Regions from separate parts of the Leucobacter sp. UCMA 4100 genome, predicted to be linked through region 1. Evidence: predicted binding sites of a transcription regulator. Region 1 holds the regulator's gene; the other holds the start of a gene.

Evidence for each region. Region 1 encodes LexA, which represses DNA repair genes until DNA is damaged. Its sites were predicted from a motif close to TCGAACANNTGTTCGA; they were not measured.
Region 2: the regulator LexA is predicted to act here: its motif matches at 1,719-1,734, upstream of uvrA (excinuclease ABC subunit UvrA).

Annotation. Positions count from the first base shown of each region.
Region 1 is NZ_JAFEUS010000002.1:2,390,786-2,398,668, forward strand. Features, by position in the region: gene hflX (GTPase HflX) at 1-1,413, shown strand, start outside; gene JSO19_RS11090 (hypothetical protein) at 1,449-2,078, opposite strand; gene JSO19_RS11095 (baeRF11 domain-containing protein) at 2,264-3,376, shown strand; gene lexA (transcriptional repressor LexA) at 3,481-4,164, opposite strand; gene JSO19_RS11105 (LysM peptidoglycan-binding domain-containing protein) at 4,364-4,738, shown strand; gene hisB (imidazoleglycerol-phosphate dehydratase HisB) at 4,863-5,471, shown strand; gene priA (bifunctional 1-(5-phosphoribosyl)-5-((5-phosphoribosylamino)methylideneamino)imidazole-4-carboxamide isomerase/phosphoribosylanthranilate isomerase PriA) at 5,500-6,234, shown strand; gene JSO19_RS11120 (SseB family protein) at 6,267-7,160, shown strand; gene JSO19_RS11125 (branched-chain amino acid transporter permease) at 7,213-7,542, opposite strand; gene JSO19_RS11130 (AzlC family ABC transporter permease) at 7,539-7,883, opposite strand, start outside.
Region 2 is NZ_JAFEUS010000002.1:2,791,875-2,799,757, forward strand. Features, by position in the region: gene uvrB (excinuclease ABC subunit UvrB) at 1-285, shown strand, start outside; gene JSO19_RS12975 (hypothetical protein) at 317-1,027, opposite strand; gene JSO19_RS12980 (hypothetical protein) at 1,033-1,638, opposite strand; gene uvrA (excinuclease ABC subunit UvrA) at 1,767-4,673, shown strand; gene uvrC (excinuclease ABC subunit UvrC) at 4,673-6,604, shown strand; gene rapZ (RNase adapter RapZ) at 6,609-7,481, shown strand; gene whiA (DNA-binding protein WhiA) at 7,542-7,883, shown strand, end outside.

The DNA.
Region 1 (7,883 bases):
TTCGACGATGACATGCACGCGATTCGCCTCGAGCGCGAGCAGCGAGCCTCACTCAAACGGGTCGGCGGGCTTTCGACCCAGCTCGAAGACATTTCAGAGGTTGAATACCGCGAGGTGCAGCTCGAAAACGTCGTGCTCATCGGGGTGTACTCACAGGGCTCGCTGGCCGATGCCGAGAACTCGTTGAGGGAGCTCGCCGCGCTCGCAGAGACCGCCGGGGCCAACGTGCTCGATGGTGTACTGCAGCGCCGCCCGAACCCCGACCCCGCAACGTACTTTGGCAAGGGCAAGGCCGCAGAACTGCGCGATCTTGTCGCCTCATTGCACGCCGACACCGTTATCGCCGACAGCGAGCTCGCGCCCAGCCAGCGCCGCGCACTCGAAGACGTCGTGAAGGTCAAAGTGCTTGACCGAACCGCCGTGATTCTTGACATCTTCAGTCAGCACGCGCAGAGCCGCGAGGGTAAGGCGCAGGTCGAACTCGCGCAGCTCGAATACCTGCTTCCACGTCTTCGTGGTTGGGGCGAATCAATGTCGCGTCAGGCCGGTGGCCAGGTTGGCTCAGGAGGCGCGGGCATGGGGTCGAGGGGCCCCGGTGAGACGAAGATGGAGCTCGACCGGCGCAAGATTCACACGCGCATGGCGAAGCTCAAGCGAGAGATCGCGGGCATGGCTCCAGCTCGTGAGACCAAGCGCGCCCAGCGTAAGCGTGGAAAGGTGCCCTCGGTCGCCATCGCTGGTTACACGAATGCTGGTAAGTCATCGCTCGTGAACCGCCTGACTGGCGCGACCGAGCTCGTGCAAAACCAGCTGTTTGCGACGCTTGACACGGCGGTGCGCAGTTCAGAGACACCAGACGGCCGCACCTTCACCTATGCCGACACCGTTGGCTTCGTGCGCAACCTGCCGCACCAACTTGTTGAGGCTTTTCGCTCGACCTTCGAAGAGGTTGGCGATGCCGATGTAATCTTGCACGTGGTTGATGCCTCGCACCCCGACCCCGCCGCGCAGCTCGAAACCGTACGCGATGTGATCGCCGAGGTCGACGCAAACGACATTCCTGAGATCGTCGTGTTTAACAAGAGCGACATGATCGATGAGACGACGCGTCTCGTGCTGCACGGCCTCGAGCCCAAGGCAGTCTTTGCATCGGCGAAAACTGGCGAGGGCATCGACGACATTCGGGTACGCATTGCTGCCGCGCTTCCCGAGCCCAAGCACGATATCGTCGCGGTCATTCCCTATGATCAGGGAGGGCTCGTCTCTGAACTCCACGAGCAGCACCGCGTGCTCTCGCTCGAGTACGAGCAGGAGGGCACGAGAACCCACGCGCTCGTCAGTGATCAGATGCTTGCGCGACTTGCGCCGTACCTGCGCGACGAGTCAGTCGAGTCAGGCGAGTCAGACCGCTAACCGGCGCGGCCTGGTAGGGCGGGTGGCCCGTCTCGTTAGTCGAGGCGGGTCAGGTAGAACTCTGGTGCTGCCGGTGTGCCACCAACCTTGCACTTGAACCAGCCGTTACCCATGGCATCGCTCGAGGCTGGGGCCTTGAAGAACCAGGCGTTGCCTTCGCGCTTCTCGACGGCCTTATGGCTCTGCCAGTCGGGGCTGAGCCCAGGGAAGAGACGGTCGCCCTCGGCGACGCAGGCGTTTCTCGCCGTTTCCTGGGTGAACGTTGCCACGACGGTGCTGTCATCGGTGGTCGTTCCTGGAGTATCGTCGCCCTGGCCATGCTGCCCGCTACCGTCGGTGTCTTGCTCGGCGTGTGCTTCGGGTTCTTCGTTGGTGCTCGGCGCGTCTTCCTGCGCGGTCTCGCTTGACTCTGCAGGCGCCTGCGCGTCGCCCTCTGGTGCCTGAGCGGTCTTGGCCCCGAGGTTGGTAATCGCGGCAATGAGGCCGAGGAGAGCCAAAACGATGATGGCGAAGATGAGGCCAGAGGCCCGTTTCTTCTTCGGGGCGACTGGCTGCTCAGCGTCGGTCGGGGGAACGCCCTGCGATGCCGGGTCGTTCCCGGCCGCTGGGCCTTCGCTCTCTGGCCCCTGACCTGGTTGCGTGTGAGGGTTCATCGAGTCAGACATCTTTTCTCCATGGGTTCGCTGTGCATGCGGGGCGTACCAGTGAAACCTGATTTCGGGCCTCGTTACGCTGTGAGCATGCACCTCTAGTGTACTGCGGCGGTCGCGGCTAGGCTTAAGGTCCCGGCGCGCTACGAAAGCGGGGAGGGTCTTTGCTTCGGCGCACGGGTAAGCGTGAAGGAGACTGTATGCCGCACAAGGATATTCCGAGACGCCAAGATATCGAGGCCCTGGCCTCGGCTCGAACGCCTCACTCGGTTTCGATTTACACGCCATCTGGGCCCCTGCCTGAAGACGCAGAAAAAGCCCGAATTACCCTGAAAAACCAGGTCCGTGATGCCGCAACCCAGCTGAAAGAGGCTGGCGCCCCGGCTACGACCATTGAACATCTCGAGAACGTGCTCGAAGGGTTCATGAGCGACGCACCGTTCTGGAAATACCAGGCGCAGTCGCTTGCGATTTTCATCACACCCGAAGATGTTCAGAGCTACCGCCTACCGAACCGCTTTACCGCGACCGTAGACGTGGCTGATCGGTTTTACATCAAGCCGCTCATGCGCACGATCACCTTTCCACAGTCGGCCTTCGTGCTCGCGATGGCCCAGAACTCGGTGCGTCTCATCCGCGTGACGGCCGATGAGCCCGGCGAGGTGCAAGAAGTACCAGACATGCCGACCGACATGGAGTCGTTCTTGAATCGCGACGTGCCTGAGCGTCAGAAGTTCGATCGTGGCGAGCACGACGACGCGGTGCGGGTGCAGCAGTTTGCCGCAGCGATCAATAAGACGGTCTATCCTGTCGTGCGTGCCACGAAACTGCCGCTTATTCTTGCCTCGGCAGACACCCTCGCAAACGCCTATAAGCGCGCAAACGCCTACGAATACCTTGCGCCTGAAATGATCCACGGCAATGTCGAGGGGGTCTCGGCCGACGCGCTCGCAGAGAAAGCGCGGCCAGTGCTCGACTCGCTCTATGCGGCCGAGATTGCAGAGGTCGTCGACCACTTCAAGGCGCGAGAAGGGCAGCTTATGGGGTCGAGAGACCTCGAGACAGTTGCTCTCGGTGCGAGTATGCACGCCATCGATACGCTGCTCGTCGACTTTGACCAGCGCATTGCGGGAACCCTGGCTGATGACGGCACGGTGACCTATTCAGAAGCCGACGATGCTCAGAACTACGGTGTGGTCGACGAGATCTTGCGGCGCGCACTCGTGGTGAACGCGCGCGTGTATGCCGTACGTGCTGCCGAGATGCCCGATGGGGCGACGGTTGCCGCGACATTCCGGTTTCCTGTCTCGTAGGGGCGCATAGCTCCCTCGTCTCGGTGCTGGCCCTTAAGCCGCACCAATGAAAACGCCCCGTGGCACACGTTTCGTGCCACGGGGCGTTTCTGCTTGAGAGGTCTCTAGAGAGAGCGGAAGACAGCCACAACCTTGCCGAGTACCTCGGCAAAGTCGCCGAGAATGGGCTCAAACGCACTGTTGCGCGGGAGCAGCCACGTGTGCCCGTCACGTTGGCGAAAGACCTTCACGGTCGCCTCGCCGTCGAGCATTGCCGCCACGATGTCGCCGTTTTGCGCGTTGTTCTGCTCACGCACAACAACGAGGTCGCCGTCACAAATGGCGGCGTCGATCATGGAATCGCCGACAACCTTGAGCATGAAAAGGTTGCCGTCACCGACGAGGTGCCGGGGCAGGGGCACGAGGTCATCGACGTGCTGCTCTGCAGTAATGGGAATGCCAGCAGCGATTTGCCCGACGAGGGGAACGAACGCGGTTTCGGCTGGCTGCTGCTCATCGTGGTTGTGGATCGAGTCGTGCACACTCGCGAGTTCGGTCAGGACCTCGAGCGCACGTGGTCGCTTCGGATCGCGGCGAATAAAACCTGCGAGTTCGAGCCGGCCGAGCTGATGCGTGACGCTCGAGAGTGAGGCGAGCCCAACCGCATCACCGATCTCGCGCATGCTTGGCGGATACCCCTGCGTTTCAACCTCCCGCGAGATGAACTCGAGAATGGCGAGCTGTTTTTCTGTCAGCACTTTCTTGGGGTCGCGCTGTGCATCGGTCGCCATGGGCCTCTCCTCGATCAGCAATGTCGGTGGTGTGGTGTTGGGTGTCTCTTAGTAGCTCACCGTAGTTGGTTTCGCGCAGTGCCGCAAACATGTGTTCGAGTGTTTAGCAAAAAATATTCGAATACAGCTCCAGTGAAGTCTTGCAAAAGTCAAAAATAGAATGTATGTTCGAAACAGGTGTTCGAATCCCGATGGTTTCGAACGGAAGGAGATAATCATGAACGCTACGGTGTACGCGACTGCATCGCACATCGAGACGCAGGCTATTGCGCAGCGCACGACCCTTCGTCTTACCCGCCGCGGGCGGCTCGTCTTCTCGACGCTGGCTGCCAGCGTTGTCGTTGCCGGTATCGCCCTTGGCGCACTGTTCTTTCCCTCGAGCGCTCAGGCCTCGATTGAAAACACCGACCCCGTCGCTTTCGAGTACATTGTTGCTGAGCCCGGCGACTCGCTCTGGTCGCTCGCACAGCGCATTGCGCCGGGAGTTGACACCCGAGACGTTGTCTATGACTTGAAGCGCCTCAACCAGCTTGAAGGCTCTGACATCGTTGTTGGCCAGGAGATCGCGGTACCCCTGAACTACACCGAGTAGCGCGAAGGGGTATGGGGAGGAATGGGCCCCTGCTTCCTTCTGGGAGTGCTCTGGTTCCACAGCGAGGTGTGTGAGAAACCCTGAGGCCAACACTCTGAGGCAGGCACTCTGTAGAATGACAGCTATGAGTGCAACCCCACGCGTCGCAACGCTCACGCGCGAAACGAGCGAATCACAGATTTCTATCACCGTAAACCTCGACGGCACTGGCCGCTCCGAGATCGAGACGGGCGTTCCCTTCTTTGATCACATGCTCACCGCATTTGCGAAGCACTCGCTCACCGACCTCACAGTGAAAGCGAACGGCGACGTGCACATCGACATTCACCACACAGTCGAAGACACGGGCATTCTGCTCGGTCAGGCCATTCTCGAAGCGCTCGGCGATAAGGCCGGCATTTCTCGCTACGGCGACGCACTCGTGCCGCTCGACGAATCGCTCGCACAGGCTGCCGTCGACATCTCAGGCCGACCATACCTCGTGCACACGGGCGAGCCAGAGGGGTTCGAATTTCACCTCATCGGCGGCCACTACACCGGCTCAATGGTGCGACACTTCTTCGAGGCACTCGTGCTGAACGCGCGCCTCACGGCTCACATCACCCTCGTCGCAGGGCGCGATCCGCACCACATTGCAGAGGCCGAGTTCAAAGCATTCGCACGCGCCTTCCGCGTGGCAAAGTCACTCGACCCGCTCGTTGAGGGTATTCCCTCAACCAAGGGCAAGCTCTAAGCCAATAACCTCAGCACGAAGGAACACTGTGACACAGGCAAAGCTCGAACTTCTTCCGGCCATCGACATTGTGAACGGCAAAGCCGTCATGCTGCACCAGGGTGTCGCAGGAACCGAGACCGACTACGGGAGCCCGCTCGATGCGGTAACCGAGTGGGTGAAGCGTGGGGCAGAGTGGGTGCACATCGTTGACCTTGATCGTGCCTTCGGGCGCGGGTCGAACACCGAACTCATTCGCGAGGTCATCGACCGAACCGGTGAGGTGAAGGTTGAACTCTCGGGCGGCATTCGTGACACGAAGAGCCTCGAGACCATCCTTGAAATTGGCCCAACGCGCGTGAACATTGGCACGGCAGCCCTTGAAAACCCCGAGTGGACCGCCGAGATTATTGCCGAGTACGGCGACAAGATCGCCGTGAGTCTCGACGTGCGCGGCGAAACGCTCGCAGGCCGTGGCTGGACCAAAGAAGGCGGCAATATCTGGCAGGTACTCGATCGCCTTGAAGCGGTGAACTGCCCTCGATACGTCGTGACCGACGTGACGCAAGACGGTACGCTGCAGGGCCCCAACGTCGAGCTGCTGGCCGAGATCTGCAAACGCACCGAGAAGCCGGTCGTTGCCTCAGGTGGCATCGCAACACTCGCCGACCTCGAAGCCCTGCGAGGGCTTGTGGGGTCGGGCCTCGAGGGCGCGATCGTTGGAACGGCGCTCTACGACGGGCAGTTCACGCTCGAAGAAGCGCTCACCGTTGCAGGCCGCTAGCGCGGAGAGAAAGGCATACAGAGAGCAATAGCATGGCGATCAAGAAGCTGCCCTCGACGGGCGATATGCCGAGGTCAACCGGTGTTCCCGAGAGCCTCGTTCCGGGCGGCGCACACGATTCGGCCGGGTTCACCTGGGAAGGGCGAACCTTCGACCACCATGGCACCGCGTTTGCCGATGACACGGGTGAAACCCCGGGGGCAGTGAGCAACGCGATCGCCGCGGTGCGTGACTGCGTCGCACAGCTTGCCGAAGAGGGTGACGCTGAAAAGCAGGCCAGCCTCTTGGCAACATTGGCTGAGGCGCACGCCAACGTTGTCGCCGTGTGCTCGGGAGAACGTTTTCTCGTTCCACTCATTACGGAGGCGGGCGATTTCGGCCTGACGCCAGAGGGCAAGGTCGTCGAGAAATCGCAGGAGCTTTCGATCGTGACCGTGAAAGCCCCCGACGGACGCGGCGCCATGCCGGTGTTCACCTCGGTTGCCGCGATGCAAGCGTGGAACGCTGAGAGCAGGCCCATTCCCGTTCCCGGTGCCCAGGTCGCGCTTGCTGCAGCCCAAGAAGAAACCGACCTCGTCATCATCGACCCGGGCCAAGAAGCAACCGAATTTGCCGTCAGGCGGCCACTGCTCGAAGCCTTCGCCCTCGGCACAGCGGTACTGCCTTCGTGGGCAGACCCCGAGGTGCAGGAGGCGTTTGCCGCGTCGGTCACCGACGAGCCTCACGTTCGTCACGTTGTGCTCGCACCAGGCGATCCCGCGGGCCGTTTGCGAGGGCCAGAAACCTCGGTGGGGCTCGTGCTCGAGCCAGGTCTTGACCAGCAGGCACTGCAGGAACTGCTCGGCAGGCTCCAAGAACGCTGGGCCGCAGACGAGCGCATCGCGCACTCGGTCGATGCGATCGGTGTGAAACTGCACAGCGCCTAAGCCTGGGGCTTGGCACAGATCACGGGCGCTCGGTGGCGGGTATCTCGCGTCGTTAGCCGAAGAACGCGAGCAACGTCACGTAGCACGCAGTGCCAACGAGCACGCTCCACATGGTCTTGCGCTTCGTCAGGTAGTGCACGGCGATGGTGACCGCGAGACTCGCGACCGTGATCCACCACGTTGCCGGGCGGGCCGTGAGCTCACCGAAAAAGGTGACCGCGGCGAGAATGAGCATGATGCCCACGGGCATCCACTGCCCAAGTTTTTTTACGAAGGTCGCCTTGCGAAGCTTCGAGAGAATCGCGAAGGGGAGAGCCCGCAGCAGTACTGTGATGGCGCCTGCGATGGCGATTGCCACGATGAAGTAGATCGTTTGCGTCATTGGTCACTCCCATCGTTCGACTCGTTGTCTTCACTCGTCCTCGGCAGGCCGCCGCGACGCAGCAGGAGATAGCGTGCGGTAAGCAGGACAAAGAAGACTGAGAGAGCAACGATCATCGCGCTACCTGGCGCTGCGACGAGCGCAAAAGCGACTGAGACGCCCGCGAGCAGCGTTGAGGTGAGCTCGCGCTTGCCACGAAACGCGTCGAGCGTCATGACGGTGAAGAGCGCAACGAGGGCAAATTCGAAGCCCTCGAGCGTTTGGGGCAGGGCGCTCGCGAGCCACACGCCAAGCAGCGATCCGCCAACCCAGTAGCTGTGGCAGGCGATCTGCATTGAGAG
Region 2 (7,883 bases), 400 kb from region 1:
AAGATCGCTGACATTACCGAGATGCTCAACCGTGAGGCTGCCGATACTACCGAACTCGTCGAGTCGTCGGCCGCGGGTAAGAAGCGTGCCGGTTCGGGGGCGGCTGCGAAGCGTTCGGGTGCCGATTCTGGCGGCACAGAACTCGAGCAGTTGATCGTTGAACTCACTGATCAGATGCTGGCTGCCGCCGAAGAGCTGAAGTTTGAGCTTGCCGCGCGTCTGCGTGACGAGATCGGCGAGCTGAAGCGCGAGCTTCGTGGAATGGCTTCGGCTGGCCACGCTTAGGCGTGGGCGGCGGTGGCCGTTCGTTTGGAGGCTAGAGCACCGAGTAGCCGTAGCGGGCCGCGGTCGCCTCGATGATGCCGGTGAGTTCTGGCCGATCGAGCGTGAGCAGCGCATCCGGGTGCGCCGGTAGGGCGTCTTGACTGCGTTGCCAGAGGGCGCTGATTCTCGTGTGTGGCATGAGCGACGAAGCCGAGAGCACCCCGTCGATGTCGGGGTAGCGGCGGGCTATCGCGCGTGACCACTCCCTGGATCGCTCACGCGAGCCAGACATGACCGCCGCATTGCCACCGGCAACGGTGAGCCAGTCGCTGTCGCTGAGGTTCAGCAGCGTGAGCTCTCGGGTCACACTGAAAAATGCGAGCGCGGGGGTGTTGAGTTCTCTCGTGATGACTCGTTTGCGCTGAAAGCACTCGATGAGACACGTCGCAAGCGTCGACATCGCCGCATCACCTTCGGTCGTCTCGCCCGCCGTGTTCCCTTGCCTTGTCAGCTGGGCGCTGAGCTCTGGCACCGTGTACATGACCCCGTACCCAGCGTGCTCTTGCGGTGGGTTTGGGTGCGGATCGAAGCGAGAGTCGACGGGCCCGTATGAGCGGTATGCGTTCCAATCGCTGGGGTACGGACCCGCGGTGTGAAAGACCCGAGCAAACATGGTGCCTGCGGCAATCGTGCTGCACCAGGAGTGATCGCTCGGAAGGTCGGGGAACTGTGCCGGGTTCGGAGTCGGAGCCTCTTCACTCATCGTCGTTAGAGGGCCCTGCTGAGTTCGCCCTGCATGATCTGAGCCGCTGTCTCGTGGCTCCCTCCAGCTTGGAGCCACGAGGCGACCGAGTGCTCGACGCTATCGATGGTGAGGAGGGAGGAAGGCCAAGTGAGCGCGCGCTCTACGAGGGTGAGCGGGGTGGCCGGTGGAATCTCTTTGGCAACCGTGCTCCAGCCGGGTAGTTCGTCGCCGTCAAAAAATTGGAAAGCGGGGAAGTGCCAGCCGTCACTGTGGCGCCTCGCGAGGAGCGTGTGGTCGGCGGCACGTTGTCGTACCCGTGCGGTGCTCACGTGGAGCAGGGAAGCAACTTCGGTTGCGCTGAGTGAGATGGTGTCGACTCGACGTTCTGCAAGGAGGGACTGCGTTGTCGTGTTTAGGTGACTCTGCTGTTCGGCCATGGTTGTTGTGACGCCGAACCGTTCGAGGGCTGAGACCTCAGCAACCGTAAGGTTGTGTGTGCTCGGCGATGTGGTCTCGGCGAGGCGCTCAAGGAGCTCTTCAGCGGTTGCAAGCTGCCTTGGGTCAAAGCTCGTGACCAGGGCGAGAACGCGATCACGTACCGGCGCTGTTTCGTGTGCCTGGGCTGACATGAGCTTCTCCTTACGCTTCCTTACGTCAATAATAATCGTAAAGAGTGACGGAGGCAAGGGAAGTGGTGAATCGAATCGATTCGTACATAGGTTCGAATATTCTCAGCTTCAGGGCCTACAATAGAGGGGTGCAAACAGAAGAAGCCACCCCATTGCGTTCATCGGCCGCCCACGCAACACTCAGTGTGAAAGGGGCACGCGAAAATAACCTGGACAATGTTGACATCGAGATCCCTCGCGACTCGATGGTCGTCTTTACAGGGCTTTCCGGTTCGGGTAAGTCGAGCCTCGCGTTCGACACGATCTTCGCTGAGGGGCAACGACGCTACGTTGAATCACTGAGCGCCTACGCTCGGCAGTTTCTGGGGCAGGTCGATCGACCTGATGTCGACCTTATCGAGGGGCTCAGCCCAGCCGTTTCCATCGACCAGAAGTCGACGAACCGCAACCCGCGCTCTACCGTCGGCACGATCACCGAGATTTACGACTATATGCGACTGCTCTGGGCGCGCATTGGCACGCCGCACTGTGCCGTGTGCGGTGCAACGATTCAGGCGCAGACCGTACAGCAAATTGCTGACCAGCTCATGGCCCTTCCCGAGGGCACGCGCTACCAGCTGCTCGCGCCAGCGGTCGTGCAGAAGAAGGGTGAGTTCGTCGACCTCTTTCAAGACCTTCACTCACAGGGCTTCTCACGCGCGGTTGTCGATGGCGAGGTGGTGCAACTCGCCGATCCACCAAAGCTCAAGAAGCAGGTGAAGCACACGATCCACGTCGTCGTCGACCGACTCGTTGCGAAGCCTGATGGTTTGGGGCGTCTGACTGACTCGCTTGAAACCGCCCTCCGCCTCGCCGGCGGTATCGTCGAGGTTGACTTCGTTGATCGCGACGCCAAGGCCGACGACCGCAGGGCAACGTTCAGTGAGAAGATTTCGTGCCCCAACCAGCACCCCGTCACTCTCACCGAGATTGAGCCGCGAACCTTTTCATTCAATGCGCCTTTCGGTGCGTGCTCGACCTGTCACGGTATTGGCACCTCGCAGTCGGTCGACCTCGACCTCGTGCTCGGCGACCCGGAACTCTCGATTAACGAGGGCATTCTCATCCCGTGGACGAGTCAGGGAAAAACCCTGTACAACTACTTCGAGCGCACGCTCGTGGCGCTCGCGAAAGAGCTCGACTTTTCACTGAAAACGCCGTGGAAGAAGCTTCCCGAGGAAGTGCAGGAGGCCGTTCTCTACGGGAATAACTTCAACGTGGGCGTGAAGTGGCGCAACCGCTTTGGGCGCGAGGTGAAGTACACGACCGGGTTTGAGGGCGTTGTCCCGTGGGTCGAACGCCAGTTCCAGGAAGTCGAATCAGATTCACGCCGCGATCGACTCTCAGAGTTTTTGCGCGAGGTGCCGTGCTCGGCCTGCGATGGCAAACGACTCAAACCCGAGGTGCTCGCTATCACGATCAACGATTCATCGATCGCTGACGCCACCGAGCTGAGCCTTACCGACGCGCGCGCCTTCTTCGAGGGCGTCGAGCTGACCGAGCGCCAGCAACAGATCGCGGCGCAGGTGCTTCGTGAGATCCGCCTCCGCTTCGAGTTCTTGACCGAAGTGGGCCTCGGCTACTTGACACTTGCGCGCTCAGCGGGTTCGCTCTCGGGCGGTGAGGCACAGCGCATTCGCCTCGCGACCCAGATTGGTTCTGGGCTCACGGGCGTGCTGTATGTGCTGGATGAGCCGAGCATCGGCCTGCACCAGCGTGACAACCGGCGGCTCATCGAAACACTCGTGAAGCTGCGAAACCTGGGCAATACGCTCATCGTTGTTGAGCACGACGAAGAAACCATTCAGGCGGCCGACTGGATTGTCGACATCGGCCCGGGTGCCGGTGTCGAGGGCGGTAAAGTCGTGCACTCGGGTGGCTATGAAGCCCTGCTTGCCAACACCGATTCTCTCACCGGCGATTACCTCGCCGGCAGGCGTGCAATTGAAACCCCCAAGAAGCGCCGCAAACGCGATTCCAAGCGGCAGCTGAAAATTCAGGGTGCCCGCTCAAACAACCTGCAGAACATCGACGTCAATGTTCCGGTCGGCATCATGACCGCGGTGACCGGGGTTAGTGGCTCGGGCAAGTCGACACTCGTCAACGACATTCTCTACCGCGTCATGGCTAATAAGCTCAACGGCGCGAGGCTCGTTCCCGGCAAACATACTCGAGTGCAGGGGCTCGAAGAACTCGACAAGGTCGTGCACGTCGATCAGGCCCCGATTGGGCGCACGCCGCGGTCGAACCCCGCGACCTACACCGGCGTCTTTGACAAGGTGCGCACACTCTTCGCTGAGACGCAAGAGGCGAAGGTGCGCGGCTACCTGCCGGGTCGTTTCAGCTTCAACGTCAAGGGAGGCCGCTGTGAGGCTTGCTCGGGCGACGGCACGCTCAAGATTGAGATGAACTTCCTTCCAGACGTCTACGTCGACTGCGAGGTGTGCCACGGCCAGCGCTACAACCGTGAGACACTGCAGATCCGCTACAAGGGTAAAAACATTGCCGAGGTGCTCGGCATGCCAATCGCCGAGGCTGAGGAGTTCTTTGAGCCCATCTCATCGATTCACCGGTACTTGAAAACACTCGTCGACGTTGGCCTCGGGTATGTGAGGCTGGGGCAGAGCGCGACAACGCTCTCGGGCGGCGAGGCGCAGCGTGTCAAGCTCGCGACCGAGCTTCAGAAGCGGTCAAACGGCCGTACTGCATATGTGCTTGACGAGCCCACGACAGGCCTGCACTTCGAAGACGTTCGTCGACTGCTCGACGTGCTGAACCGCTTGGCCGACAAGGGCAACACCGTCATCATCATTGAGCACAACCTCGACATGATTCGTGCAGCCGACTGGGTCATCGACCTCGGGCCAGAAGGCGGATCGGGCGGTGGTACGCTCGTCGCGCAGGGAACCCCCGAGCAGGTAGCCAAGGTTGCCGAGAGTCACACGGGACAGTTTCTTGCCGAGATCTTTGCTAAGGAGAAGAAAGAGCGGGCGTGATGACGGGGTTCACTGACACTCGGGCCGAGTGGCGGCCAAAGAACTCTGAGATACCCACACAACCTGGCGTCTATCGCTTCTCTGATGTTCAGGGCCGCGTGCTGTACATCGGCAAGGCGAAGTCGTTGCGTAATCGACTGCTCAATTACTTTGGGCAGATGGATCGCCTCGCTCCGCGAACGCAGCGCATGCTGCAGCTCGCGCGAGGGGTCGACTGGACGGTGGTGGGAACCGACACCGAGTCGCTCATTCTCGAGCACACCTGGATCAACGAATTCTCACCGCCATTTAACGTTCAGTTTCGTGACGACAAGAGCTACCCGTATCTTGCGGTGACGCTTGGCGACGAGGCCCCAAGGCTCGTTATGACGCGCAACCGTCGGTACAAGGGGGCTAAATATTATGGGCCTTACCCCAAGGTATGGGCCATTAAACAGCTGATGTCTGCACTCCAGCAGGCGTTCCCGATTCGCACCTGCAACGATGCCGACTACAACCGAGCGATGCGGTCAGGGCGGCCGTGCCTAGGCGGGCAGATCGGGCGCTGTTTCGGCCCGTGCTCGAAGCTCGTCACGGTCGAAGAACACCGTGCGCGCATTAACCAGCTCGTGGCGTTCTTGAACGGTCAAGATAAAGGCTTCATACGGCGGCTCGAAGACGAAATGCGCACCGCGGCGCTCGACCAGGAGTACGAGCGTGCCGCAGAGGTGCGTGATCAGATCGAGGGAGCGAGACTCGCGCTCGAGCAAAACGTGATGGTGCTCGGCGAGGGGGAAGACCTCGACGTGTTTGGTTTCGCGATGGACGACCTCTCAGCGGCGGTGCACATGTTCATTGTGCGAGACGGTCGCATTCGTGGCGAGCATGCCTGGGTGGTCGATGTCGAGCTTGATAACACCATGGGCCGTCTCGCCGAGTTCGCCCTGCAATCGGCCTATGACCTCGAATCGGTTCCGCCGACGATTCTCGTTCCCGCCATTCCCGAGAGCGCGAAAGAGCTCGTGACGGCGCTCAGTGATCATCGCCCTCGCGGTGGCAAGGTGAACGTTCTCGTGCCAGAACGAGGCGAGAAGAAACAGCTGCTCGACCGCGCGAACTTGAACGCCGGAGAACAGCTCATTCGCTATAACATGCGCCGGGCTGCCGATATCGTGACGAGAACTGACGCCCTCGGTGAAATACAGGCCGCGCTCGGCCTCGCTGAGGCGCCCCTTCGCATCGAGTGTATTGACGTCTCACATCTGCAGGGCACGAACGTGGTCGCCTCTCTCGTCGTGTTTGAAGACGGAATGCCCGCGAAAAACGAATACCGGAAGTACTCAATTGAAGAGACGACCGATGACACCGACTCGATTTATCAGGTGGTCAAACGGCGTGCGAAACGTATCGTCGAGTATCTAGAGAGCGACGGTATCGAGGGTGCCCAGGCCCGCCGGCAGGTGCCCCAGCTCATCGTCGTTGATGGCGGGCAGCCGCAGGTCAACGCTGCGTACAGAGCACTCACCGAAGAAGGTCTCACCTCGGTCGGCGTGTGCGGGCTCGCAAAACGTATGGAGGAGCTGTGGCTTCCCGACGACCCATTCCCGGTCATCTTGCCCCGTTCGAGCGAGGCACTGTTCTTGTTGCAACGCCTGCGCGATGAGGCACACCGGGTCGCCATTACCTACCAGCGCGCCAAGCGGAAGCGAGACATTCACACGCAGCTCTCAGAGGTGCCAGGACTTGGCCCCAAGCGCACGAAGCAGTTGCTCAGCCACTTCGGCTCGGTGAAGCGCCTCCGGGCTGCGGGAGCGGAAGAAATCGCGACGATCCCCGGCTTTAGCGAGACGTTGGCCCGGGCAATTTCTGAGCATCTCGCAGACGTTCACAACCCGGCCGAAAGCGGTATTCTGAATGCAGCCAATAACACCCCCGGAGCGGAAGAGAAGTGATCGTATGACCGTGCACTCGCCAGACCAAGAATTCTTGATCGTCACCGGCATGAGTGGGGCCGGCCGCAGTACGGTTGCCAACGCCCTCGAAGACCTCGGGTGGTACGTCGTCGACAACCTGCCGCTCGCCATGCTGCCGACGCTTGCTGACATGGCTGGCAAGTCGGGCGCGTTGCCAAAGATCGCGGCGGTGATCGACATTCGAGGCAATATGGTGTTCGAAGAGATTCAGGCGACCATTACCGAGCTCAGTGAGTCAACGAAGGTGCGCGTCGTGTTTCTCGACGCTGCCGACGACGTGCTTGTGCGCCGCTACGAAGCGGTTCGTCGACCGCACCCGCTGCAGCGCGATGCCTCGCTCAGTGAGGGCATTAAGCGTGAACGTGAGCACCTGCTTGAGTTGCGTGCGACGAGCGATGTCGTGATCGACACCTCGCGTTACAACGTGCACGATCTTTCGAACCATACCCGCGAGCTCTTCTCAGACGAAGACACACCCGGGTTGAAACTCACCGTTCAATCTTTTGGTTTTAAATACGGGGCGCCGACCGACGCCGACCTTATCGTTGACATGCGCTTCATCCCGAACCCCTTCTGGGATCCCGAGCTGCGCCCGCTCACGGGGCAAGATCCAGCGGTTCAAGAATACGTTCTTGCGCAGGAGGGCGTCACCGAATTTCTCGATCACTATGTCGCCGCACTCGCGCCAGTAACGGCAGGTTTTCAACGAGAAAATAAGCGACACGCGTCGCTTGCTGTCGGTTGCACTGGAGGAAAACACCGCAGTGTCGCAATGGCACGCGAACTTGCCGATAGACTAGCGGCTCTGCCCGGTGTCAGCGTGAGCGTTACGAACCGCGACCTGGGCCGCGAATAAGCAACGCCTCGTCGCGTTGCATCTCGGGATTACTTACCTCTGTTACGACAAGGAGAATCATTGGCGTCGACTGCCGACATTAAAAATGAGCTCGTGACTGTGCGTCCACAGGCCACACGCGAGCGAATTGCTGAAGTGACGACCATTCTGCGTTTTGCAGGAGGGCTGCACGTCATTTCAGGTCGAATTGCTTTAGAAGCTGAGCTGCACACCGCTCACATCGTGCAACGCGTACGCCGCGACCTGCATGAAATTTACGGTGTTCGTGCCGAAGCAAAGCAGATGCGCCCCTCAAGTAACCGGGGGAGTGCTCCCGAGTTCTTGGTTCGCGTGCTGAACGGTGAAACGCTCGCCCGTCAGCTCGGGTTGCTCGACGCGCAACGTCGTCAGATTCGAGGTTTG